One region of the Micromonospora sp. NPDC049903 genome, then DNA from elsewhere that is predicted to be linked to it. Evidence: riboswitches for the same ligand, from Rfam matches in the RefSeq annotation. Region 1 holds a riboswitch; the other holds the start of a gene.

Region 1 (12,067 bases):
GGTCACCGTCTTCACCGAGCCGCACCGGGGCGCCAGCTACGACGACCAGCTCCGCTTCGCCCGACTCGCCGAAGACGGCGGTTTCGAGGGCTTCCTCCGCGCCGACCACTACCAGTCGATGAGCGACGGGCCGGCGCTGCCCGGCCCGACCGACGCCTGGCTGACGCTCGCCGCGCTCGCCCGGGAGACCAGCCGGATCCGGCTCGGCACCCTGGTCACCTCCGCGACCTTCCGGCTGCCCGGCCCGCTCGCGGTGATGGTGGCCCAGGTCGACCAGATGAGCGGCGGCCGGGTCGAGCTGGGCATCGGCGCCGGCTGGTACGCCCGCGAGCACACCTCGTACGGCATCCCGTTCCCCGGCACCAGCGAACGCTTCGACCGGCTCACCGAGCAGCTCGACGTACTCACCGGACTGTGGCTGACCCCGTCGGGCAGCACGTACAGCTACAGCGGCGACCACTACCAGTTGGTGGACGCCCCGGCGCTACCCAAGCCGGTGCAGAGCCCGGGGCCGCCGATCATCATCGGCGGACGCGGTCCCAAGCGCACCCCGGACCTGGCGGCCCGCTTCGCCGACGAGTTCAACGTGCCCTTCACCGACGTCGCCCGGACCGCCGAGTCCTACGAGCGGGTACGCGAGGCGTGCGACCGCGTCGACCGCGCCGGCACCGGCCGGGCACCGCTGGTGCTCTCCGCCGGCATCGTGGTGGCGATCGGACGCACCGACGCCCAGGCCCGACGACGGGCGGCACCACTGCACGTGACCAGCGCCCTCCCGCCCGAGGAGGCGGTGGTCGGTTCTCCGGAACAACTGGTCGACCGGATCGGCGAGTTCGCCGCCGTCGGCACCGCCCGCGTACACCTGCGGTTGGTCGACCTCGACGACCTGGACCACCTGGAGCTGATCGCGGCCGAGGTGCTGCCCCGACTGCCGGGGACCCGATGAGGCGCCGCACATGCTGACCAACGTCGGGGACACGACATACCCGGCTCGCCTGGTCGAGCTCAAGTAGACCCGCCGGGCGCAGGTAGCAGCCGTCCCACGGCGCGCCGGTGGCGATCGGCCGCCACGGACCGTAACGTGCCGACCATGGCCCATCGGACCTTGAGCCGGCTACTGCTCACGGCGTTCGGCGTCAGCCTGCTGGCCGCCGCCGGTCAGCTGGGCGTCGCCTTCGGCTTCGGCATTCTCCGCCTCACCGGTGCCTTCACCGGCACCACCGTCAACCAGTGGCCGGCCCAACTCGTCTGGGCCGGGTGGTTCGCGGCGAACGCCGCCGTCGTCGGCGCCGTACTCACCGAACGTCTCGCCGAGCGCCACGGCGGGCTCACCGGTACGCATCGCCAACTGGCCGTGGCGTGCAGCGCCGCGCTGGGTGCCGTCGTGGTGGCACCGCTGTGCATGCGACCGGCCCGCGCTGTCGAACTCGTCTCGGTCGACCCGGTCTGGGCCGTCGCCATCTGCGCCGTCCTCGGTGCGGTGGTGGGCGCGGGCGCCGCGCTGGCCGCCCTGCTCCGGCGCGCCTTCGCCTGGAACATGGCCGGCATCGCCGGCACGGTCTGGCTGCTCGCGCTGCTGTCGGTCGCGCCGTCGCTCGCGGCGACCGGGCCACTGACCCCGGTACGCCTCGGCGTGCTGGAACCGAGCTGGCTCTCCGCCGACGCGGCGCAGCGACTGGCCCTGCTCCTCCTGCCGTTGCTCAGCCTGCTGGCCGGTGCCGCGACCGGTGCCCTGGCCCGGTGGCGCGGCCAGCCGCCGCTGATCAGCGGGCCGAGCGGGGTGGCCGGGCCGATCCTGGTGGCGTTCGCCTACCTGGCCGCCGGGCCCGGTGACGCGAGCGACCGGTACCAACTCGCGCCCTACTACGGCGCCCTGATCGCGGTCGCGGTCGGTGCCCTCGGGTCGGCCGCCGCCGCGCTGCTCCCCATCGCCGCCCTCGACCGCGACACCGCCGAGACCGCCATCGAACCGACCGCGATCCTCCAGCCCCTGCCGGCCTCCCCCACCCTGCCGACGCAGCCCGACCGCCCAGCCGGCACAGGTGCCGGCACGGAGGCAGCCGCCGGTGCCGTCGTGGTGGACGACCCGCCCGGCGGTACGCACACCAGGCCCGACCTGCCCGTCACCGGCGACACGTCGCCACCCCACTGGCACTGGCCCGGTGAGCCGGCTCCCCCGGTGCCCGCCGCGCCGGGCAGCCTGCCGATCGCGCCGGCATCCGAGACCGCGCCGGGACCCGGACTTCCCCCCGCCACCGGCCCGACCATCGACGGTGACGTCGCACCGGCCGTCGACGGCACCGCTTCCCTCGCGGCATACGAGGACTCGCCCGCCAGCGCCCCGTCGACCATCGGCGCCCCGTCGACCATCGGCGTCAGCGGACCGGACGAGTCGGACGTCGACGCCGGTCCCACCGCGGCCGAACCCGCCTCCGTCGACACCGCGTCCGGCACCTCCCCTGCCGCTGACTCCGACTCCGCCACCCGCGCCGCAGACACCGCCGACCACGACGCGGCCACGACCTCTGATCTCGACACGGCCACCACCGTCGGCCCAACCACCGTCGTGCCCGCCGGCACCGACCCAACCGCCGCCGGACCCACCGCCGCCGGACCAATCGGTAGCGGGTCCACCGTCAGCGGTCCCGACACTGTCCGCCCCGACACTGTCAGTTCCGCCGTCGTCGGGACGCCGGCCCTCGCGGTGCACGCGACGGACCCGGCGAGCGGTGCGACCGGACCCGACCCGGTAGGCGACGGCGGTGACCTCACCCCGGCGACGGGCACGGCGGACCGGGCACCCCGACGTACCCGCACACCGCGCCCCCTGGCCCAGGCACCGAACCGAGCGGTGCCCGCGACCCGGGACGGCGACCAGACCCGATCGCCGAGCCCGTTCGACGCTCCGAGCCCGACCGAGCACACGGACCGGACCTCGGTACCCAGCCAGGCCGGTGGTACGGATGCCGCCGACGCCACGCCCGTACCCCCGGGAACCGATCCTGGTCCGACTGTCCACGCCGACGCGCCGGGCAGCGGCGGTCTACCGGGCAGCGCCGTGACACCGGCCGCCCGTCCGGTCGAAGGGCCGGAGAGCGCGCCCTGGCCCCGGCACCGGCTCCCGATGCCCGACCTGAACACGACGGATACCTGGAACGCCTTCGCACCGGCCCGCCGCCCCGACCCGGCGGACGAGGCCGCGTCACCGACCGGGCCGGGCACCGCCGGACCGTCGGATGCGGATGGCGCCACCGACCGGGTCGAGTCGAGCGCCGGTGCCGACCCGGCGACCGCCGCCCGGGACGTCTCGGCGGCCTTCGCCAGCTCGGCACCGGCTGTCTCCACCGACCCGGCGGCGGCCGCCCGCGACCTGACAGCCGCGTTCACCAAACCGCCGACCCCGCGCGCCGAGCCAGGTCCGCAGAAGCACGACCGTGAGAAGGGCCGGCGGGGCCTGTTCCGGCGTAGCCGGCCCCGCCCCGCGGAGACCGACCCCGCGGAGCAGGAGGAACCGCTGGCCGAGCAGGACGAGGAGTACGTGGACTGGGTGGCCGGACTCGGCCGCCCGTCGTCCGACGACGAGCCGCTCCCGAAGGAGACCCGCCGACGGCTGCGGCCGACCGGCCGGCACCATCGGGAGTAGCCGGCCGCGAGCGTCAGGCCAACGGCAGGTAGACCCGCCCGCCGGAGGCGAGGAACTCCTCGGACTTGTCCTGCATCCCCCGGGCGGCGTACTCCTTGAGGTCCTGACTGATCTTCATGGAGCAGAACTTCGGCCCGCACATCGAACAGAAGTGTGCGGTCTTCGCTGGCTCGGCGGGCAGCGTGGCGTCGTGGTACGACCGCGCCGTCTCCGGGTCCAGCGAGAGGTTGAACTGGTCCTCCCACCGGAACTCGAACCGCGCCTTGGAGAGCGCGTCGTCCCAGGCCTGCGCGCCCGGGTGCCCCTTGGCCAGGTCCGCCGCGTGCGCCGCGATCTTGTACGCGATGACCCCCGCCTTGACGTCGTCGCGATCCGGCAGCCCCAGGTGCTCCTTGGGCGTGACGTAGCAGAGCATCGCCGTGCCGAACATGCCGATCATCGCCGCGCCGATGGCCGAGGTGATGTGGTCGTACGCGGGCGCGATGTCGGTGGTCAGTGGACCGAGCGTGTAGAACGGCGCTTCGTGGCACCATTCCTGCTGGAGGTCCACGTTCTCCTTGATCTTGTGCATCGGCACGTGGCCCGGACCCTCGATCATCACCTGCACGTCGTACTCCCAGGCGATCCGAGTCAGCTCGCCCAGCGTCCGCAGCTCGGCGAACTGGGCCTCGTCGTTGGCGTCCGCGATCGAGCCGGGCCGCAACCCGTCGCCGAGCGAGAACGTCACGTCGTAGCGGGCCAGGATCTCGCACAGTTCCCGGAAGTTCGTGTAGAGGAAGTTCTCCTCGTGGTGCGCCAGGCACCAGGCCGCCATGATCGAACCGCCCCGCGACACGATGCCGGTCACCCGGTCGACCGCCAGCGGCACGTACGGCAGCAGCACCCCGGCGTGCACCGTCATGTAGTCCACGCCCTGCTCGGCCTGCTCGATCACGGTGTCCCGGAACACCTCCCAGGTCAGCTTCACCGGGTCGCCGCCGACCTTCTCCAACGCCTGGTAGATCGGCACCGTACCGATCGGCACCGGCGAGTTGCGCACGATCGACTCGCGGGTCTCGTGGATCCGCTTGCCGGTGGACAGGTCCATCACGGTGTCCGCGCCCCACCGGGTGGCCCAGGTCAGCTTCTCCACCTCCTCGGCCACCGAGGAGGTCACCGCCGAGGTGCCGATATTGGCGTTGACCTTGACCAGGAACGCCTTGCCGATGATCGCCGGCTCGCACTCCGGGTGGTTGATGTTCAGCGGCAGCACCGCCCGACCCGCCGCGATCTCGTCCCGGACGAACTCCGGCGTCATCCCCTCCCGGATCGCCACGAACTCCATCTCGGGGGTGACGACCCCGGCCCGCGCGTACGCGAGCTGCGTCGGCCGTTTGCCGTCCACCCCGCCCAACGGGGTGCCGGCACCGCGTACCGGGGCCACGTCGCCCCGCTCGGCGATCCACGGCCCCCGCAGCGGCGGCAGGCCGACCTCCGGGTCCGAGCCCGGACCGGCGGTGTCGTAGAGCCGGACCGGCGGGTTGTCCCCGGTCAGCTCCACCTCCGCGAACGGCACCCGGACGTCCGGTCGCGAACCCTCGACATAGACCTTGCGACGTGCCTGCATGACAGCCTCCCTCGCCTAAGCGGACCAGCCGAAGTGGTCCATCGGGCCGCGTCCCGCGCCCAACTCCCAGTCCCGCGCACCGGCCAGCGCGCGGGTCACGTACTCCTTAGCGGCGGCGACCGCCACCGGCACCGGATCGCCCAGTGCCAGCCGCACGGCGGTCGCCGCCGAGAACGAACAACCGGTGCCGTGGGTGTGCCGGGTCGGCACCCGGGGTGCCCGCAGCACCGTCGTGCCGTCCGGGCCGTGCAGCACGTCCACCGCCTCGTCGCCGGTGTCCACGTCACCGCCGGTCACGATCACCCACTCGGCCCCGCCCGCCGCCAGCGCCCGCGCCGCCGCCGTCATCTCCGCCACGCCGGTCACCGGCGCCCCGGTGAGGGCGGCGGCCTCCGCGCTGTTCGGCGTCGCCACCCGGGCGTACGGGAGCAGCCGCTCCACCGCCTCCACCACCCCGAGTCGGTGTCCACTGGTGGCCACCAGCACCGGATCGACCACGAGCTGCGGCAGTCGACCGGCCGCCGCCGCCTCGGCGATCGCACCCGCCACGGCCGGCGTACCGAGCATCCCGGTCTTGACCGCGCGCACCGTGAAGTCGGACAACACGCTGTCCAACTGGTCGCTGACCGTCTGTGGCGGCAACGGCAGCACCGCGTCCACGCCCCGGGTGTTCTGCGCGGTCACGGCGGTGAGCACACTCGTGCCGTACGCGCCGAGCGCGGCGAAGACCTTGAGGTCGGCCTGGATGCCGGCACCGGCACCGGAGTCCGAACCGGCGACGGTGAGGACGGTCGTTGGGGTTCTCACGTGTCTCCTCTTGGCTTGTTCTTGGCTTGTTCTTGCTTGGGTTGCGGTTTGGGGCTGCGGCCGACCGTGCCCACTCCGGGCGGTCAGGCTTGATCCCTGCGTGGGCACGGTCGGCCGCAGCCCCGTCGTAGTCGACGCCCGTCGAGACGGATCGGTGGCGGCTTCGGGTGTCCCGCCTTGGGAGAGGCTGGCGGGGTGGGGCTTCGTGGGCGACGCCTGCCGAGGGGCGGGTGAGGGCTTCGGGTGGGGCCGGCGGGGCGGGGTGGGGGTCATCGCTGGGCCGGGGTGGTAGGGGCGGGGCTTTGGGGGGCGGGGGCGGGGCCGGTGCGGTGGGGGGTCTGGGGCGAACTCGTCTGGAGTAGCTCGTGGCGGGCGGTGGTGAGGGTGGTGGCGACCTGCCGAGGGTTTCGAGCGCGCATGATGGCGCCCTGTACGGCCACGCCGCTGGCGCCGGCCTCCAGGCAGGCGCGGACCTGGGCGGGAGTCTCGATGCCGCCGAGAGCGAGAACGGGCACCGGGCTGCGACCCACCAGGGCAGCCAGACCGTCGGGGCCCAGCGGTGGGCCGTAGCCGGGTTTGCTGCGGGTGGGGAAGACCGGTGACAGGGTCACGTAGTCCTCGGTGGTGAGTCGGTCCAGCTCCGCCTCGTCGTGGCAGGAGCGGCCGACCAGGTCGGCGACGGGTGGCGGGTACGGACCGGCGGCCGGAAGGTGGAGCGCGACGAATGCCCCGCCGAAGGTGCTGGGGATCCGTGGGGCGGGCTCGGTCTCGGGCAGGAGTGGGTCGGGGCCGGCCACGATCAGGATGCCGCCCGCCTCGGCCAGGATCGGTCGTAGCTCGGCGGCGAGCACCAGGCGCTCGGCACGCGGCAGGTCCTTCTCGCGCAGCATGACGCACCGCACTCCCCCGGCCACCGCCTGCGCCACCGCATCGCACAGGTCCCCCCGCACCGCCCGGCGATCCGTCAGCAGCACCACACCCGAGACCGGTTGGATCTTGGTGCGAAACGGCCTCTGGAGGGTCGGTTTCGCACCAAGATCGGCGAGGTGGCGGGTCACAGGTCGGGTCGACCGTCGTCGGGGGTGGAGGCGAGCGCGTGGAAGCGACGCGGAATTCGTCCCGCGCCGTACGCGAGGCGGCCCGCCTCGATCGCGTACCGCATCGCGGTGGCCATCGCGACCGGGTCCGCGGCTCGGGTGACGGCGCTGGCCAGCAGGACCGCGTCGCAGCCCAGCTCCATGGCCAGGGCCGCGTCCGAGGCGGTGCCGATGCCCGCGTCCAGGATCACCGGGACCGTCACGTCCTGACGGATCAGCCGGATGTGGTGCGGGTTGTTGACGCCCAGCCCGGAACCGATCGGCGCGCCGGCCGGCATCACCGCCGCGCAGCCCACGTCGGCCAGCCGCCGGGCCAGCACCGGATCGTCCGACGTGTACGGCAGCACGGTGAACCCGTCGTCGACCAGTTCCTCGGCGGCGCGCAGCAACTCCACCCCGTCGGGCAGCAGCGTGCGCTCGTCGCCGATCACCTCCAGTTTGACCCAGTCGGTGTCGAACGCGTCCCGGGCCAGCCGGGCCACTTTCACCGCCTCACCGGCGGTGTAGCAGCCGGCCGTGTTCGGCAGCAGGCGTACGCCACAGCGGTCCAGCAGGTCGAGCAGGCCGCCCGAGCCGACCGCGACGGTGTCCACCCGACGCAGCGCCAGCGTGACCAGCTCGGTGCCGGAGGCGCGGATGGCCTGTTCCAACACGTGCAGGTTGGCGGCTCCGCCGGTGCCGAGGACCAGCCGGGATGAGAACCGGACGCCGCCCAGCTCGAAGCCCTTCGTCCCGGAGTCCGTCTCGTGCCCGTCGATCGACGGTGTGCGGTCCATCCCGCTCACCCACCCTGGGCGGCGCTGAGCACCTCGACCCGGTCGCCGCCCCGCAGCACCGTCGCCGGCCAGTCGGTACGCGGCACCACCTCGCCGTTGACCGCCACCGCCACGCCGCGCTGCTGCGGGGTCACGTCCCGGACCAGCTCGGCGACCGTGACCTCGTCCGGCACGCTGCGCCCGACACCGTTCACCGTCAACTCCATCAGGACTCCTCCGTTTACTGAGTGGGTCGGGTGGCGTCGCCGGACGCGCCGAAGCCCTCGCCCGATCCGACGGCGACGAAGCGTTCGGGGCGGAACGGGCTGCCGATCGCGTCGGGGGAACCGCCGGTCACCAGGTCGGCGATCAGGTCGGCGGTCACCGGGGTGAGCACGATCCCGTGCCGGTGGTGGCCGGTGGCGACCAGCACGTCCGGCCGGCCCGGCAACGGACCCAGGATCGGGGCGTTGTCCGGGGTGCCGGGGCGCAGTCCGGCGATCGCCTCCACCAGGTCGTACTCGGCCAGCTCCGGCAGCAGGTCGATCGCGGCCCGCAGCAGCCGCAGCACCGCACCGGCACCGACCGCCAGGTCGGAGCGCTCCTCGACGGTCGCCCCGACCACCACCTCGCCGTCGGCGCGGGGCACCAGATAGACGTGCTCGCCGTCGGCGTACCCCCGGATCACGTGCCGGAAGCCCGGCGGACCGCCGTCGGGCGCGCGCAGCCGCAACACCTGGCCCTTGACCGGGCGGACCGGTAGCCCGGTGAGCGCGGCCGACCCGCAGCCGGCGGCGACCACGGTCACCCGGGCGCCGACGTCGGCCAGGGTCCGCACCGGCTCGGGAACCAGCGTCGCACCGGCCCGCTCGGCGGCGAGCCGCAGCGCCGGCACCAGCCGGCGCGGGTCGACCTGGTGATCGGTGGCGGCGAGGGCGCCGCCCCGGACCCGGACGGCGAGCGCCGGCTCACGGTCGCGGAGCTGCGAGGGGCGCAGCGGCGTCACCGGCAACCCCAGTTCCTGCTGGTACGCCCAGAGTCGACGCGCCTCGGCGAGGTCGTCTGCGGTCAGCCCGACCATCAGCGTGCCCTCGGTGCGGTAGCCGATGTCGGCGCCGGTCGCCTCGGTCAGCTCGGCGGCGAACGCCGGCCAGCGGGCGGCCGACTCGGTGAGCAGGGCGGTCAGCTCGTGCTCGCCGAAGTACGCCTCGGCCACCGGCGCGAGCATCCCGGCGGCGACGTGCGAGGCACCCGAGCCCGGCGCGGGATCGTGCACGACCACCCGCAACCCGCGCGCCGCGCAACGCCAGGCGATCGCCAGCCCGATCGGCCCCCCACCGACCACCGCAAGGTCGGGGGGAAGGAAGGGCCCCCTGTTAACGCCTGCGGTATAGGAAGGGTCCCCTGCTAACACGTCAACGCCCCGATCAGCTCGCCCGCGATGCGCGCGGGATCGGCTGCGGCGGAGAGCGCACCGACCACCGCCACCCCGTACGCCCCGGCGGCGCGCAGCGCGGGCACGTCCGCCGCCGTCACCCCGCCGATGGCGATCACCGGCACGGTGACCGCCTCGGCCACCGCCCGTACCCCGGAGACGCCGATCGCCGGCGGCAGCCCGTCCTTGGTGGTGGTGGCCCGGCACGGTCCGACGCCCAGGTAGCTCGCACCGGCACCGACGGCCTCGGCTGCCGTCGCCGGTTCGCGGGCGGTGGCGCCCAGCACGGCGGCCGGGCCGAGCACCTGCCGCGCCGCCGCGACCGGCAGGTCGTCCGCACCGACGTGGCCACCGGCCGCACCGGTGGCCAACGCCACGTGCAGCCGGTCGTTGACCAGGCATTCGACCGCGTACGGCGCGCAGAGGGCGAGCACCCGTCGGGTCAGGTCGTACGCCTCGCGGTCGGTGGCGGAGTCCTCCACCCGGACCTGCACCAGCAGTTCGGTACGCGCCACCGGGAGTACGGCCCGGAGCACGGCGAGCGGATCCCGCCCGGGCCGGGTGTCGGTGATCAGATGCAGTCGTCCCAGGGACGGCACGGCAACTCTCCTCCCTGCGCCGGCATTACCCGGATCAGGTTCGACGGTCGGGGGCTCACAGCCCCCCTCTCAGCCCGGTCGACCGGGCTCCCGTGGGTCACTTGCGTGGCCACCGTACGACAGATCCGCTGACCTGCCAAGGTGCGTCCCGCAGGGACGACGGCTCTGCCTCAGGTGTTAGCAGGGGTCCCTTCCTATACCGCAGGCGTTAGCAGGGGACCCCTCCTTTCATCGGTGGAACGCGTGCTTCGTACATATAAACGGTAATTACAGCCCACCGATGCCGAAACGTTATCCATCGAGACCTTGCCATGGATCGATTCAGCGGAATTAATTTGTTCAGCGATTCGACATAATGCCGCAACGGAAGCCCTGGCACGGCCCTCCGGCTGCGGCTCCATCAGGGACGGTCTTCGGCGAGCCGGCCCCCGCGACCCCTGTCCGGCAAGGATCAAGGAGACCGGAGTGTTCCGACCACGCCGTATGCGCGTGCCCATGACCGCCACCCTTCTCACCCTCGGACTGGCCGCGACCACGCTCGCCGGTGCACCCGCCGCCCAGGCCGCCCCCGCCCGGACCGTCCCGGTCGCCCAGGCACCGGCGCCGCAGGCCGACGCCGACCCGTTCTCGGTGCTGGTCTTCTCCAAGACCGCAGGCTTCCGGCACGGCTCGATCCCGGTCGGCATCGCCGCCATCCAGCAGCTCGGCGCGGAACACGGGTTCACCGTCGACGCCACCGAGGACAGCACCGCCTTCACCGACCAGAACCTCGCCGGATACCAGGCCGTGATCTGGCTCTCCACCACCGGTGACGTGCTCAACGCCGACCAGCAGGCGGCGTTCGAGCGCTACATCCGGGCCGGTGGCGGATACGCCGGCATCCACGCCGCCTCCGACACCGAGTACGACTGGGAGTGGTACGGCGGTCTGGTCGGGGCGTACTTCAACAGCCACCCGGCCAACCAGCAGGCCACGGTCAAGGTGGAGGACCCGGCCCACCCGTCCACGGCGGATCTGCCGGATCGCTGGTCCCGGTTCGACGAGTGGTACAACTACCGGACCAACCCGCGCGGCAAGGTGCACGTGCTGGCCACGCTGGACGAGACCAGCTACTCCCCCGGCTCCGGCGCGATGGGTCACGACCACCCGATCGCCTGGTGTCAGGACTACGACGGCGGCCGGGCCTGGTACACCGGTGGCGGCCACACCAACGAGTCGTACGCGGAGCCGCAGTTCCTCGGCCACCTGCTCGGCGGCATCCGGACCGCAGCCGGGGTGCAGGACGCCGACTGTGGCGCCTCGCTGACCGCCAGCTTCGAGAAGGTGACGCTGGACAGCAACACCAGCAACCCGATGGAGCTGGACGTGGCCTCGGACGGCCGGGTCTTCTACATCGAGCGCGACGGCCGGGTGCAGATCGTCAAGCCGGACACCGGCAACACGGTCACCGCCATCGACCTCGACGTCTTCACCGGCAACGAGGACGGGCTGATCGGCATCCGCCTCGACCCGGACTTCGCCACCAACAACTGGGTCTACCTCTACTACGTGCCCAACGACGGGGTGGCGCGCAACGTGCTGTCCCGGTTCACGGTGAGCGGTGACGCGATCGACGCGGCCTCCGAGAAGGTCGTCCTGACGGTCGACACCCAGCGCAACACCTGCTGCCACGCGGGCGGCACCATGACGTTCGACTCGGCCGGCAACCTCTATCTGGCCACGGGCGACAACACCAACCCGTTCCAGTCGGACGCGTACACGCCGATCGACGAGCGGCCGGGCCGTGCCGACTACGACGCGCAGCGCACCTCCGGCAACACCAACGACCTGCGGGGCAAGGTCCTGCGGATCCACCCGGAGGACGACGGGACGTACACCATCCCGGAGGGCAACCTGTTCCCGCCGGGCACCGAGAAGACCCGGCCGGAGATCTACGGCATGGGCTTCCGCAACCCGTTCCGGATCGGCATCGACCCGGCCACCGACACCCTCTACGTCGCCGACTACGGTCCGGACGCCGCTTCGGCCAACCCGAACCGTGGCCCGGCCGGTCTGGTCGAGTGGAACATCGTGGCCGAGGCCGGCAACTACGGCTGGCCGTACTGCCACGGCGGGAACCAGGCGT
Region 2 (12,067 bases), on a different contig from region 1:
CCTACCCCGAGCGAACCCTGAGATCCGACCCGGTACAGACCCGCACTCCGACGGGGAGGGAGCGGGGAGGGAGAATGACGCGATGGCCGGGTACCGCCGACAGCTCTACCGCGACGACGCGGTGGTGCTGCGTGTGCAGAAACTCGGCGAGTCGGACCGGATCATCACCCTGCTCACCCGGCGGCACGGCCGGCTGCGCGCGGTCGCCCGAGGGGTACGCCGCACCACCTCGAAGTTCGGTGCCCGGCTGGAGCCTTTCGGCCACGTCGACCTGCAACTCGCCGGTGACCCCAAGGGCGAGCTGGGCAGTTCGCTGCACAGCGTCAGCCAGGTCGAGGGGATCGACCTGTACGGCAAGCGGTTCCTCGGTGACTACCCCCGCTACACGGCGGCCAGCGCCATCGCCGAGACCGCCGAACGCCTCACCCCGGTGGAGCGGGAGCCGTCGCTGCGGCTGTTCCAGCTCACCCTGGGCGCGCTGAAGGCACTGGCCGAGGGCAGCCACGCGACGACGCTGGTGCTCGACGCGTACCTGCTGCGCGGCATGGCGCTGGCCGGTTGGGCACCGGCGCTGACCGCCTGCGCGGTCTGCGGCACCCCGGGGCAGCACCGGGCGTTCTCCGTACCCGCCGGTGGCGCGGTCTGCCCGGACTGCCGGCCGCCCGGCGCGTCCCATCCGGCCCCGGCCACCATCGACCTGATGTCCGCCCTGACCACCGGTGACTGGCGGATCGCCGACGCCACCGAGACCGGCGTACGCCGGGAGTGCAGCGGCCTGGTCGCGGCGCACCTGCAGTGGCACCTGGAGCGCGCGCTACGCTCGCTGCCGCTGGTGGACCGGGGCGGCCCGGCCACCGGCACGGTCCGACCCGGTGGCGGACGCGCCGGGGCGGCCCCGCCGCGCGACCCGGCCGGCGAGGGCTGACGCCCGACCGGGCGTCGATGGAGTCGAGCAGGGAGAGCCGAGTGATCCGATCCACCAGGGCCGTCCGGCGCGCGCCGGTGCCGCCGACGCCGCACCCGTCGGGCGCCCGACCTCCGGCGCTGCCGTCGGAGGCGGTGCCCCGGCACGTCGCCGTGGTGATGGACGGCAACGGCCGCTGGGCCAAGGAGCGCGGGCTGCCCCGCACCAAGGGCCACGAGGCGGGGGAGTTCTCCCTCTTCGACACCGTCGAGGGCGCCATCGAGCTGGGCATCCCCTACCTGTCGGCGTACGCCTTCTCCACCGAGAACTGGCGGCGCTCGCCGGACGAGGTGCGCTTCCTGATGGGCTTCAACCGGGACGTCATCCGCCGCCGCCGGGACCAGCTCGTCGACCTCGGGGTCCGGGTGGTCTGGTCGGGCCGGTCCGGGCGGCTGTGGAAGAGCGTCATCTCCGAGTTGCAGACCGCCGAGGAGATGTCCCGGGGGAACTCGACGCTGACGCTCCAGTTCTGCGTCAACTACGGCGGGCAGGCGGAGATCGCCGACGCCGCCGCCGCGATCGCCCGGGACGTGGCCGCCGGCCGACTGGACCCGGGCAAGGTCAACGAGAAGACCATCGAGCGCTATCTCTACCACCCCGAGGTGCCCGAGGTGGACCTGTTCCTGCGCCCGTCCGGGGAGCAGCGCACCTCGAACTTCATGCTCTGGCAGAGTGCGTACGCGGAGCTGGTCTTCCTGGACACGCTCTGGCCCGACTTCGACCGCCGCCACCTCTGGTACGCCTGCGAGCTGTACGCCCAGCGGGACCGCCGCTTCGGCGGCGCGCTGCCCAACCCGGTGGCCCCGACCGTGTGACGCTTAGCGACCGGTCGGACTGGGTATCAGTGTCGTCAGCAGCCACTGACGGAGGTGAACCCACATGATGCGCAAGCGTGTTGCCCAGTGGGCGGTGATGGCCGTTGCGGTTCCGTTGGCGGCCGCCGGTGCCCGCCGGCTCAGCCACTCGATGGAATCCCGGCGGGGCCCGTCCCGGGCCAGTCGCCTGCTCACGCAGGGAGCGGACCTGATCCGCCCGCAGAAGGCCCGGCGTCGCCGCTTCTTCTGACGTACACAGCGCCGCCCCTGGCTCCACGTGAAGCCAGGGGCGGCGTCGTGCGTGCGTGCGTGTAAGGAGGGGTCCCCTGCTAACGCCTGGTGTATAGCAGGGGACCCCTCCTTACACCGAGGACGGCGCGAAGGGGTCAGGCCGGGGTCTCGGCGCGGTCCGGGGTGGCCCACAGGGTGTGGAAGGAACCGTCGCGGTCGACACGGCGGTAGGTGTGCGCCCCGAAGTTGTCCCGTAGGCCCTGGATGAGCGCGGCCGGGAGCCGCTGCGCGCGCAGCGCGTCGAAGTAGGCCAGCGACGAGGCGAACGCGGGTGCCGGCACGCCGACCCGGGCCGCCTCGGCCACCACCCGCCGCCAGCTCGGCACACCGTCACGCACGGTGTCCGCGAACCACGGCGCCACCAGCAGCGTGGGCAGCTCCGGCTGCTCGTCGTACGCCTGCTTGATCCGGTCCAGGAAGCGGGCCCGGATGATGCAGCCGCCCCGCCAGATCTTCGCCGTGCCGCCGAGGTCGATGTTCCAGTCGTACTCGGCGCTGCCGGCACGGATCTGGTCGAAGCCCTGCGCGTACGCCACGATCTTGGAGGCGAGTAGCGCCCGACGTACGTCCTCGATGAACGCCTCGCGGTCGGCGACCTGCCACTTCTCCCCGGAGTCCGGGAACGCCCGCACCGCCGCCTCGCGCTGGTCGACGTGGCCGGAGAGCGACCGGGCGAACGTCGCCTCGGCGATGCCGGTGATCGGGATGCCCAGGTCGAGGGCGATCTGGACGGTCCACCGGCCGGTGCCCTTCTGCTCGGCCCGGTCCTGTACCACGTCCACGAACGCCTCGCCGGTGGCGGCGTCGGTGTGCGCCAGCACGTCGGCGGTGATCTCGATCAGGAAGGACTCCAGCTCACCGGAGTTCCACTCCCGGAAGATCTCCGCGAGCTCCGACGGGGTCGCGCCCAGACCGGCCCGCAGCAGGTCGTACGCCTCGGCGATGAGCTGCATGTCGGCGTACTCGATGCCGTTGTGGACCATCTTCACGAAGTGCCCGGCACCGTCCGGCCCCACGTGCTCGCAGCAGGGCTCGCCGTCGACCTGCGCGGCGATCTTCTCGAAGATCGGCCCGAGCTTGCGGTACGACTCGGCCGACCCGCCCGGCATGATGCTCGGCCCCCAGAGGGCGCCCTCCTCGCCACCGGAGACGCCGGTGCCGACGAAGTGCAGGCCCTTGGTCCGCAGCGCCTCCTCCCGGCGGCGGGTGTCGGCGAAGTGCGCGTTGCCGCAGTCGATGATGATGTCGCCCTCTTCGAGCAGCGGCACCAACTCGTCGATCACCGCGTCGGTGGGACCGCCCGCCTTGACCATGATGATCACCGCACGGGGGCGCTCCAGCGCGGCGACGAAGTCCGCCAGGGACTCCGTCGGGACGAACGTGCCCTCGTCGCCGTGCTCGGCCACCAGCGACCGGGTCCGTTCCGGCGAGCGGTTGTGCAACGCCACGGTGAACCCGTTGCGAGCCAGGTTCCGGGCCAGGTTGCGGCCCATCACCGCCAGCCCGGTCACACCGATCTGCGCCGTAGCCCGATCCGCCATCCTCGTCGCCACCTTCCGCCGTCTACCTGTAGTGCTGCGACGGTATCGCGGCCGGCCCCAGGACCGCGCCGTCCCCCCACCGCTGGTCATCAGGTGGTCGCGTAGCGCACGCCACCGGGGGCGTCGACAATTCGGATGCGTTCCTCGTACCGGCCGGATAGCGTGCGGGCATGCGCTACTGACACCCGCTTCATCGAGCCGGTCCGCCGCCCCTGTCGCCGTGGACCCGTCGCTCCCGGGTGTCCGCGCGTCCTCCTCGTCGCCGTTGTCGCGACGTTCTCCGTGGCCGCTCCGGAGCGAGCTTCCGCTGATCCTGCCCGACCGCCGACCGGCGGTCCCCACCGACGGCGGTGGCATGGCGTACGCGCCGACACCGCCGAGCGAGGAGGCTCCGATGCCTGCCAGCCGTAAACCGAAGAAGTCCCGTGGCGCCGCCCGGGTGTCCGAGGTGACGCCGCCCGACTTCGACGCGTCGACCGACGCTCTCACTCCGCCAATCGGCCGGGAGTTCCCGGCGCAACCCGGCGGGTTCGCCGTGCCGCCGGGGCTCGACGCCCCGACAGCGCTGGCCGCGCTGCACTCTCCGGCCGGGCTTGCTCCGCTGCACTCCCCGGCGGGGCTTGTCCCGCTGCGCGATTCGGCGGGGCTTGCTCCGCTGCGCGATCCGCTTGACCCGTCCATGCCGGATCGCTCCGAAGACCGTGAGGTGCCGCGAGCACAAGTCGCGCGGACGACCGGCCCGACGGTGACCCGTCGCGGCAAGGGGTATGACTCCGGCCGTCCGCAGCGTGCCGGTGCGGCTCGGCAGTACGCCTTCCGGCGGAGCTGACCGGCCCGGTCCGCCTGGCCGGTCCGGCCCGCCTGGCCGGCGGTTTGCCGCCCAGCCTGGCCGGTGGTTTGCCGCGTCGGGTGGCTGACCGGCGGTGTACCGCGCAGCGTGACCGACGCTATGCCGCGCAGGGGGCTGTTCTCCTCGCCCGGCGCGGGCGTGGCTGATCGAGGCGTGGGTGTGGCTGATCGACGGGTGCGTCCCGTGTAAACGGCAGGTGGGTAGATCTGTTGTCGCTGGAGCGACAACAGATCTACCCACCACGGTCGTAGGGTTCAGCCGATCAGCGGCCGGAAGGTGCCGAGCGCGACGCTGACGCCCAACGCGGCGACGGCCAACGCCGTCGCGACGACGACCAGCAGCCAGTCGGCGGCACCGAAATGCTGCCGGCGGGCGACGGTACGCGGTACCCCGGCGTCGAAGCCGCGCGCGTCCATCGCGACCGCCAGCCGGGTGCCCCGGCGGATCGCGCCGACCAGCAGCGTGAACGCGGTGGACACGAAGAGCCGTAGCTTCGCCACCGGGTTGCGTCCCGCCTCCACCCCGCGTGCGCGCCGGGCCATGACGATCATCTGCCATTCCTGCCCGAGCAGCGGCAGCAGCCGGAACGCCGCCAGCGCACCGATCGCGAAGCGGGCCGGTGCGCGGGCGTTCTGCACCAGCGCGTCGGCCAGGTCGGTGGGATCGGTGGTGGCGAAGACGATCACGCCGGGCAGGGCCACCGCGAACAGGCGCAGCACCAGGCCGAGCGCGGTGAGCAGCACCGTCGAGGTGACCACGACCGGTCCGGCGTCGAGCAGTACCCGGCCCGAGCGGTCCGCGGCGAAGAGCACCAGCGTGACCAGGACGCCCACGGCGGCCACCAGCAACGGCCACACCCGACGGAACAGCACCCGGTAGCGCACGCCGAACAGCGGCAGGACCGCCAACTCGACCGCGATCGCGATCGCCGGTGCGACCGGGTCCAGCGTCGCCAGCAGCGGAAACGCGAACAGCAGCGCCGCCGCCAGCTTGGCCACCGGATTACGCCGGGCCAGCGGCGCGTCCGGCCGGGCGACCGGTTCCAGGTCGATCATCGGTACCCCGCCGGAGAAGACGCCGACGACGGGGCGGCGGGAGCCGGTGCGGGCGTCAGCGTCAGCGTCCGGTCGGCGAGCGCGGCGACGAACTCGGCGTCGTGGGTGACCGTCACCAGGGCGTGGCCCGCGTCGCGTAGCTCCGCGAACAGGTCCACCAGCTCCCGCCAGGTGCGCCGGTCCTGGCCGAAGGTGGGCTCGTCGCAGATCACCAGCCGGGGCGCGGTGGCCAGGGCGGTCGCCACGCTCAGCCGCCGCGCCTCGCCACCGGAGAGGGTGTACGGGTTCGCGCCGGCCAGCCGGTCCAACCGCAGTCGGTGCAGCAGCTCGTCGACGCGTCGGCGTACCTCCGTCTCGGTGGCGCCGGTACGCCGGGGGCCGAGCGCCAGTTCGTCGAAGACCGTGCCGGTGACGAACTGGTGCTCCGGGTCCTGGAACACCGAGCCGATCCGGCGGGCCAGCGCGGGTGCCCGCCACCGGTGCGGTGGGGTGCGGGCGTCGGCCCCGGCCAGCTCGACGCCGGCCAGCAGTCGCCCGGTGCCCGGCTTGAGCAGCCCGCCGAGCAGCACCGCGAGGGTGGACTTGCCGGCGCCGTTGGGGCCGAGCACGGCGAGTGCCGCACCGGCGCGTACCGCCAGGTCGGTGGCGGCCAGCCGGGGTGGTTGGCCGAGCCGGTCGGCGGTGAGCAACACCTCGCCGGGACCGGTGGTGGCCCGGCGGTTCGGGAGCCGGTGGCCGGGCACCCAGACGCCGTCGGCGGCGAGGGCGTCGCCGTGCGTGGCGAAGACGGTCTCCGGCGGGCCGTCGACGCGGACGCCGCCACCGGCGTCGAGCACCACCACCCGGTCGACCAGCGGCAGGGCGTCGGCCACCCGGTGTTCGACCAGGATCAGGGTGGTGTCGTCGTCGACCGCGCGGCCTACGGCGGCGCGGACCAGGTCGGCCCCGGCCGGGTCGAGGTTGGCGGTGGGCTCGTCGAGCAGCAGCAGGTCGGGGCGGAGCGCGAGCACTCCGGCCAGGGCGAGCCGCTGCTGTTCGCCGCCGGAGAGCGCCGCGGTGGGGCGGTCCCGGGGGTACGGGAAGCCGACCCGACGCAGCGCCTCGTCCACCCGGGGCCAGATCTGCCCGGCGGGTACGCCCCGGTTCTCCAGCCCGAACGCGACGTCGTCGCCGCTGCGGGCCATGACGAGCTGGGACTGCGGATCCTGGAAGACGATGCCGACCCGCTCGCGGGTCTCGGCCGGTGGGCGGCCGTCGATCTCGATGGTGCCCTCCTGCTCACCGGAGTCCTCCGGCAGCAGCCCGGCCAGCGCGGCGAGCAGGGTGCTCTTGCCGGCGCCGGAGGGCCCGAGCAGCAGTACCCGTTCGCCTCGGCGTACCCGTAGGTCCACGCCGCGTACCGCCCAGGCGCGCCGCCCGGCGTGGCGCCAGCCGAAGCCGCGCAGCCGTACCTCACCCACCCGCCACCCCCGTCTCTCGTGCCCGACCCGTCGGTGGCCCGGTGGAGCCGGTCGGGCCGGCTCCACCGGGCGTGGTCAGACCAGGTTCCGCTCGCGACCGGCGGGGAAGCGGTCCAGGACGCCGGTGCCGGCGAGCGCCTTGGTGAGCGCGTAGCCGCCGGCACCGGCGATCACGGTGGCGCTGAGCACGGTGAGCAGCGCGTACGGGATGCGGTAGGTGCCCAGTTCGTACGCGGCGTTCCAGGTGAAGAAGTCGAACAGGGCGGCGCCGAGGCCGGTCATCGCGCCGGCCAGCAGTGCCGTCGGCAGCCGGAACGAGCGGTACCGGAAGGCGGCGAAGGCCAGTTCCGCGCCGAGGCCCTGGAGCAGGCCCTGGACGATGGTGACACCGCCCCACTCGGAGCCCAGCAGCGCGGAGACGGTCGCCGCGACCGCCTCGCAGAACAGCGCGGCACCCGGCTTGCGGATCACCAGCCCGCCGAGCACCGCCGGCACCAGCCAGACGCCGTACATGACGGCCTGGCTGGCCGGGAAGAAGGCGAAGGCCGGGTCGACCGCCCGCCAGAGCAGGCCCCAGGCCCAGAAGATGACACCGAAGCCGACGGCGATCACCGCAGCCACGACGATGTCGACGGTGCGCCACCGGGTGGTGGTCGGTTGGCTCATGAGTGCTCCCAGTCCAGTGTCGAACCAGGCAAGACGCACCGCCGCGTCCGGCGTGGCCGGGCCGTGGCGGGCTGGAGGTGGACCGAACTCCCTGCGCTGGCATTACCCAGATCAGGTACGGAGGGTCTGCGGGCGGACCCGCACTCTCAGCGCTGTGCGCTCCCCTGTCGGAGGTGGTGTTGTCCCGCCGACGCTAACACCTTCGAAGATCGACGGACAATGTGATCTACGCAGGTCATGCCGGGTGCCGACGACGGGCGTTCCGGCGGTGGTCGGCGCGCGCCGGAACCCGCCCGGTTTCGTGACATCCATCGACGTCATCGGCTCCGGACGGTAATCTCAGGCCGCCGATCCACGAGGGCCGAGAGGCGACAGGGTGAGCACAGACACGGACCATGCCGCGCCGGCCGGTGAACCGGAGGGCCGTCCGACGGGCGTGGCCACCGAGGAGCGACCGGCCCGACCGGGCGGCGGCGAGCCGCCCCGGCGCTGGCTCGGTGACCGGATCGGCTCGGTGGAGATCCTGGCGGGCCTGCTGGTCCTGCTGATCATCTTTCGGGACCCGCTGGCCGGGGCGCTGGACGATCCCCGCATCCAGACATGGACCACGGTGTTCGTCTCGATCATGGTGCAGGCGGTGCCGTTCCTGGTCTTCGGCATCCTGCTCTCCGCCGTGATCGCGGTCTTCGTACCCCGGTCGTTCTGGGCCAAGGCGCTGCCCCGGCACCCGGCGCTGGCGGTGCCGGCGGCCAGCGCGGCCGGGGTGGTGCTGCCGGGCTGCGAGTGCGGATCGGTGCCGATCGCGGGGTCGCTGATCCGTCGGGGCGTCACCCCGGCGGCCGCGCTGGCGTTCCTGCTGGCCGCACCGGCGGTCAACCCGATCGTGCTGGTCGCCACCGCCGTCGCCTTCCCCAACAACCCCGAGATGGTCCTCGCTCGGGGGGTCGCCAGTCTGGTCGTGGCAATGATCATGGGTTGGCTCTGGCTGCGGCTCGGTCGGACCGAGTGGATCAAGATGCCGCGCCGCCCGGAGCTGGACGACCCGCGGCGGAGCCGGGCCTTCTGGGCCGCCGTCCGGCACGACGTCACCCACGCCGGTGGCTTCCTGGTGCTCGGTGCGATGGCCGCCGCCAGCATCAACGTGCTGGTGCCGGAGCGCTGGCTCCAGACCCTGGCCGACAACGCCTGGCTGTCGATCCTGGCGCTGGCACTGCTCGCCGTGTTGCTCTCGCTCTGTTCCGAGGCGGACGCCTTCGTGGCGGCCTCGCTGTCGCAGTTCTCCCTCACGTCCCGACTGGTCTTCCTGGTGGTGGGGCCGATGGTCGACCTCAAGCTGATCTCGATGCAGGCCGGTGTCTTCGGCCGGCGGTTCGCCTTCCGGTTCGCGCCGGCCACGTTCGCGGTCGCCCTGCTGGTGGCCACCGGAGTCGGGATGGTGCTGCTGTGAACCGACAGGCACAAGCGGTGATCCTGCTGCTGCTCGGCGGTGCGGTGATCCGGGCCAGCGTCACCGACCTCTATCTGCGCTACGTCAAGGAGGGACTGCGTCCCTTCCTGATCGCCGCCGGTCTGCTGCTGGTGGTCGCCGCGGTGATGACCCTCTGGCACGAACTGCGGCCCTCCGTGCCCCGTGCGACGGCCCCGACCGGCGGGTCCACCGGCCCGGCGAGCGGTGGCGCCACGGTGACGGCCGACCACGACGAGCACGACGGTCACGGACACGGCCACCACGAACCCCGGATCGGTTGGCTGCTCATCCTGCCCGTGCTCGGACTGCTGCTGGTGGCCCCGCCGGCCCTCGGGTCGTACGCGGCGGGGCAGGCCGGCACCGCGCTGAACGCCCCTCGGGAGTCCGACTATCCGCCGCTGCCCGAGGGCGATCCGGTGCAGGTGAGCGTGCTCGACTACGCCTCCCGGGCGCTGTTCGACCGGGGCGCCTCGATCGGCGACCGGCGGGTGGTCCTCACCGGGTTCCTGGCCACCGGCGCCGGTGGCGAGCCGATCCTGGCCCGGATGGTGCTCTCCTGCTGCGCCGCCGACGGGCGGCCGATCAAACTCGGGCTCACCGGTGACGTGCCGGTCGGGCTGCCCAACGACAGTTGGGTCGAGGTGGTCGGCCGGTACAGCGACCGGATCGGTCGGGACCCGGTCAACGACGCCGAGATCCCGTACCTGGAGATCGAGTCGTGGCGGCAGGTGCCGGTGCCCAAGCGCCAGTACGAGTAGCGTTCCGGGCATGCACGTCGACGCCCGAGGTCTGCGGTTCGAGATCCACCCCGGTGGCCCCGAGTCGGGTGAGCCGGTGCTGCTGCTGCACGGCTTCCCGCAGAACTCCGGCGAGTGGGACGAGGTGGCGACCGTCCTGCACGGGGCGGGCCTGCGCACGTACGCGCTGGACCAGCGGGGCTACTCGCCGCAGGCGCGGCCGAGCGAGGTGGCGGCGTACCGGCTGGGGGAGTTGGTCGCCGACGCGGTGGCGGTGCTCGACGCGCTCGGCGTGACGCGGGCGCACGTGGTCGGCCACGACTGGGGTGCCATCGTCGCCTGGGCGCTCGCCGCCGGCCACCCCGACCGGGTGCGTACGCTCACCGCGGTCTCCGTGCCGCACCCGGCCGCCATGGCGCACGCGCTGGCCAACGACCCGCAGCAGAAGGCGCGCTCGGCGTACATGCTGCTGTTCCGGAAGGCGGGCGTGGCGGAGAAGACGCTGCTGGCCCTCGACGCGCTCGGGTTGCGGCGGCTGTTGCGCGACGTCGGCGACGACGCCCGGGTCGCCGCGTACGCCGATCCGCTGCGCGAGCCGGGCGCGCTCACCGCGGCGCTGAACTGGTACCGGGCGATGTCCCGCGCCGAGCTGGCGGCGGTCGGCCCGGTGTCGGTGCCGACCACCTTCGTCTGGAGCGACCGCGACGTCGCCATCGGACGGACCGCTGCGCAGGCCTGCGCCGCACACGTGAGCGGCGACTACCGCCTCGTCGAGTTGTCCGGCGTCAGCCACTGGATCCCGGACGAGGCGCCGACGCCGCTGGCCGAGGCGATCCTGTCCCGCGCCCGCCCGACCGCCTGAGCGCCGACGCCCACCTGCCGGCGTTGCAGCGGAAGCGCCTCGTCGGTCTGAGAGCGTCCGGACCGACCGGCAAGACGACTGGGCCGTGCGGGAAGCTGGGTGGGGTCGTCGGCGGCGGCGATCCGAGGGAGGCGGGAGAGAGCATGACGGTGAGTGCCGAGGGCTACCTGGCCGAGGTGACCGCGACGATGACCCGAGTGGCGGCCAGCCAGCGGGAGCAGGTGGGCCGGGCGGCCGACCTGATCGCCGAGGCGATCCGCGCCGACGGGGTGGTGCACGCCTTCGGCACCGGTCACTCGGAGGCCCTGGCGATGGAGATCGCCGGCCGGGCCGGTGGGTTGGTGCCGACGAACCGGATCGCCCTGCGGGACCTGGTGCTGCACGGTGGGGAGCCGGTCGACGTGCTGGGCCCGAAACTGGAGCGGGACCCGTCGGTCGCGCACCGGCTCTACGACCTCGCCCCGACCGGCCCGCGTGACGTCTTCGTGCTCGCCTCGAACTCGGGAGTGAACGGGGCGATGGTGGAGTTCGCCTCGCTGGTCGTGGCGCGGGGCCATCCGCTGGTGGCGATCACCTCCGCCCAGCACTCGGCCCGGATGGAGTCCCGGCACCCGTCCGGGCGCAAGCTCGCCGACTTCGCCGACGTGGTGCTGGACAACGGCGCCCCGTACGGGGACGCGACCCTGCCGCTGCCGTCCGGCGGTGCGGTGGGTGCGGTCTCCTCGATCACGGCGGCGTTGCTGGCCCAGCAGATCGTGGTCGAGGTGGTGGCCCGGCTGCTGGCCGCCGACGAGCAGCCGCCGGTCTACCTGTCGGCCAACATCGCCGGTGGCGACGCGCACAACGACGCGCTGGAGGCCCGTTATGCAGGGCGGATCCGGCGCGGTTCCTGAGTCGGTTTCGGGTGGTGCACGGCGGGGCATCTGCGTTCCGCCGGTCGGGGGTTCCGACCGGGTGGAGCGTGTTCCCTCGGAGGTTCGCGGTGTCCAAGGAGACCGAGAAGCAGCGATGGCAGCGGAACTTCGCTGACCTGCTTCAGGAGTTGCGGGTCGCGCAGACCGGCGTACAGATCCTCTTCGCCTTCCTACTCACCCTGCCGTTCAGTAACGGCTTCACGCGTACCACAGAATTCCAGCGCGACGTCTACGTCGTCGCGCTGATCGCGGCGGCCGGCGCCACCGCGATGATCATCTCACCGGTGGCGTTCCACCGGGCACTGTTCCGTCAGGGCCGCAAGCCGGAGCTGGTGCAGTTCGCCCACAAGATGGCCAGCGCCGGTCTCGCCTTCATGTTGGTCGCGATGGTCAGCTCGGTACTGCTGATCACCGACTTCGTGCTCGCCCGGCCGATCGCCTTCC

What was found. A riboswitch is a leader RNA that binds a small molecule or an ion and turns the genes downstream of it on or off. The one in region 1 is predicted to bind thiamine pyrophosphate.
Region 2: linked by a shared signal. The riboswitch ahead of ACIBO1_RS26690 (ECF transporter S component) and the one ahead of thiE (thiamine phosphate synthase) in region 1 are both predicted to bind thiamine pyrophosphate.

What each region holds. Positions count from the first base shown of each region.
Region 1 is NZ_JBITKL010000002.1:102,817-114,883, forward strand. Features, by position in the region: gene ACIBO1_RS05200 (LLM class F420-dependent oxidoreductase) at 1-946, shown strand, start outside; gene ACIBO1_RS05205 (hypothetical protein) at 1,091-3,643, shown strand; gene thiC (phosphomethylpyrimidine synthase ThiC) at 3,657-5,249, opposite strand; gene thiD (bifunctional hydroxymethylpyrimidine kinase/phosphomethylpyrimidine kinase) at 5,265-6,056, opposite strand; gene ACIBO1_RS05220 (thiamine phosphate synthase) at 6,326-7,051, opposite strand; gene ACIBO1_RS05225 (thiazole synthase) at 7,111-7,929, opposite strand; gene thiS (sulfur carrier protein ThiS) at 7,935-8,135, opposite strand; gene thiO (glycine oxidase ThiO) at 8,150-9,322, opposite strand; gene thiE (thiamine phosphate synthase) at 9,316-9,942, opposite strand; TPP riboswitch at 9,937-10,045, opposite strand; gene ACIBO1_RS05245 (ThuA domain-containing protein) at 10,438-12,067, shown strand, end outside.
Region 2 is NZ_JBITKL010000024.1:65,637-77,703, forward strand. Features, by position in the region: gene recO (DNA repair protein RecO) at 83-925, shown strand; gene ACIBO1_RS26660 (isoprenyl transferase) at 943-1,779, shown strand; gene ACIBO1_RS26665 (hypothetical protein) at 1,844-2,029, shown strand; gene gndA (NADP-dependent phosphogluconate dehydrogenase) at 2,166-3,611, opposite strand; gene ACIBO1_RS26675 (hypothetical protein) at 4,006-4,440, shown strand; gene ACIBO1_RS26680 (energy-coupling factor transporter transmembrane component T family protein) at 4,716-5,516, opposite strand; gene ACIBO1_RS26685 (ABC transporter ATP-binding protein) at 5,513-6,976, opposite strand; gene ACIBO1_RS26690 (ECF transporter S component) at 7,052-7,642, opposite strand; TPP riboswitch at 7,713-7,818, opposite strand; gene ACIBO1_RS26695 (permease) at 8,019-9,089, shown strand; gene ACIBO1_RS26700 (TIGR03943 family putative permease subunit) at 9,086-9,868, shown strand; gene ACIBO1_RS26705 (alpha/beta fold hydrolase) at 9,879-10,709, shown strand; gene ACIBO1_RS26710 (sugar isomerase domain-containing protein) at 10,853-11,602, shown strand; gene ACIBO1_RS26715 (DUF6328 family protein) at 11,692-12,067, shown strand, end outside.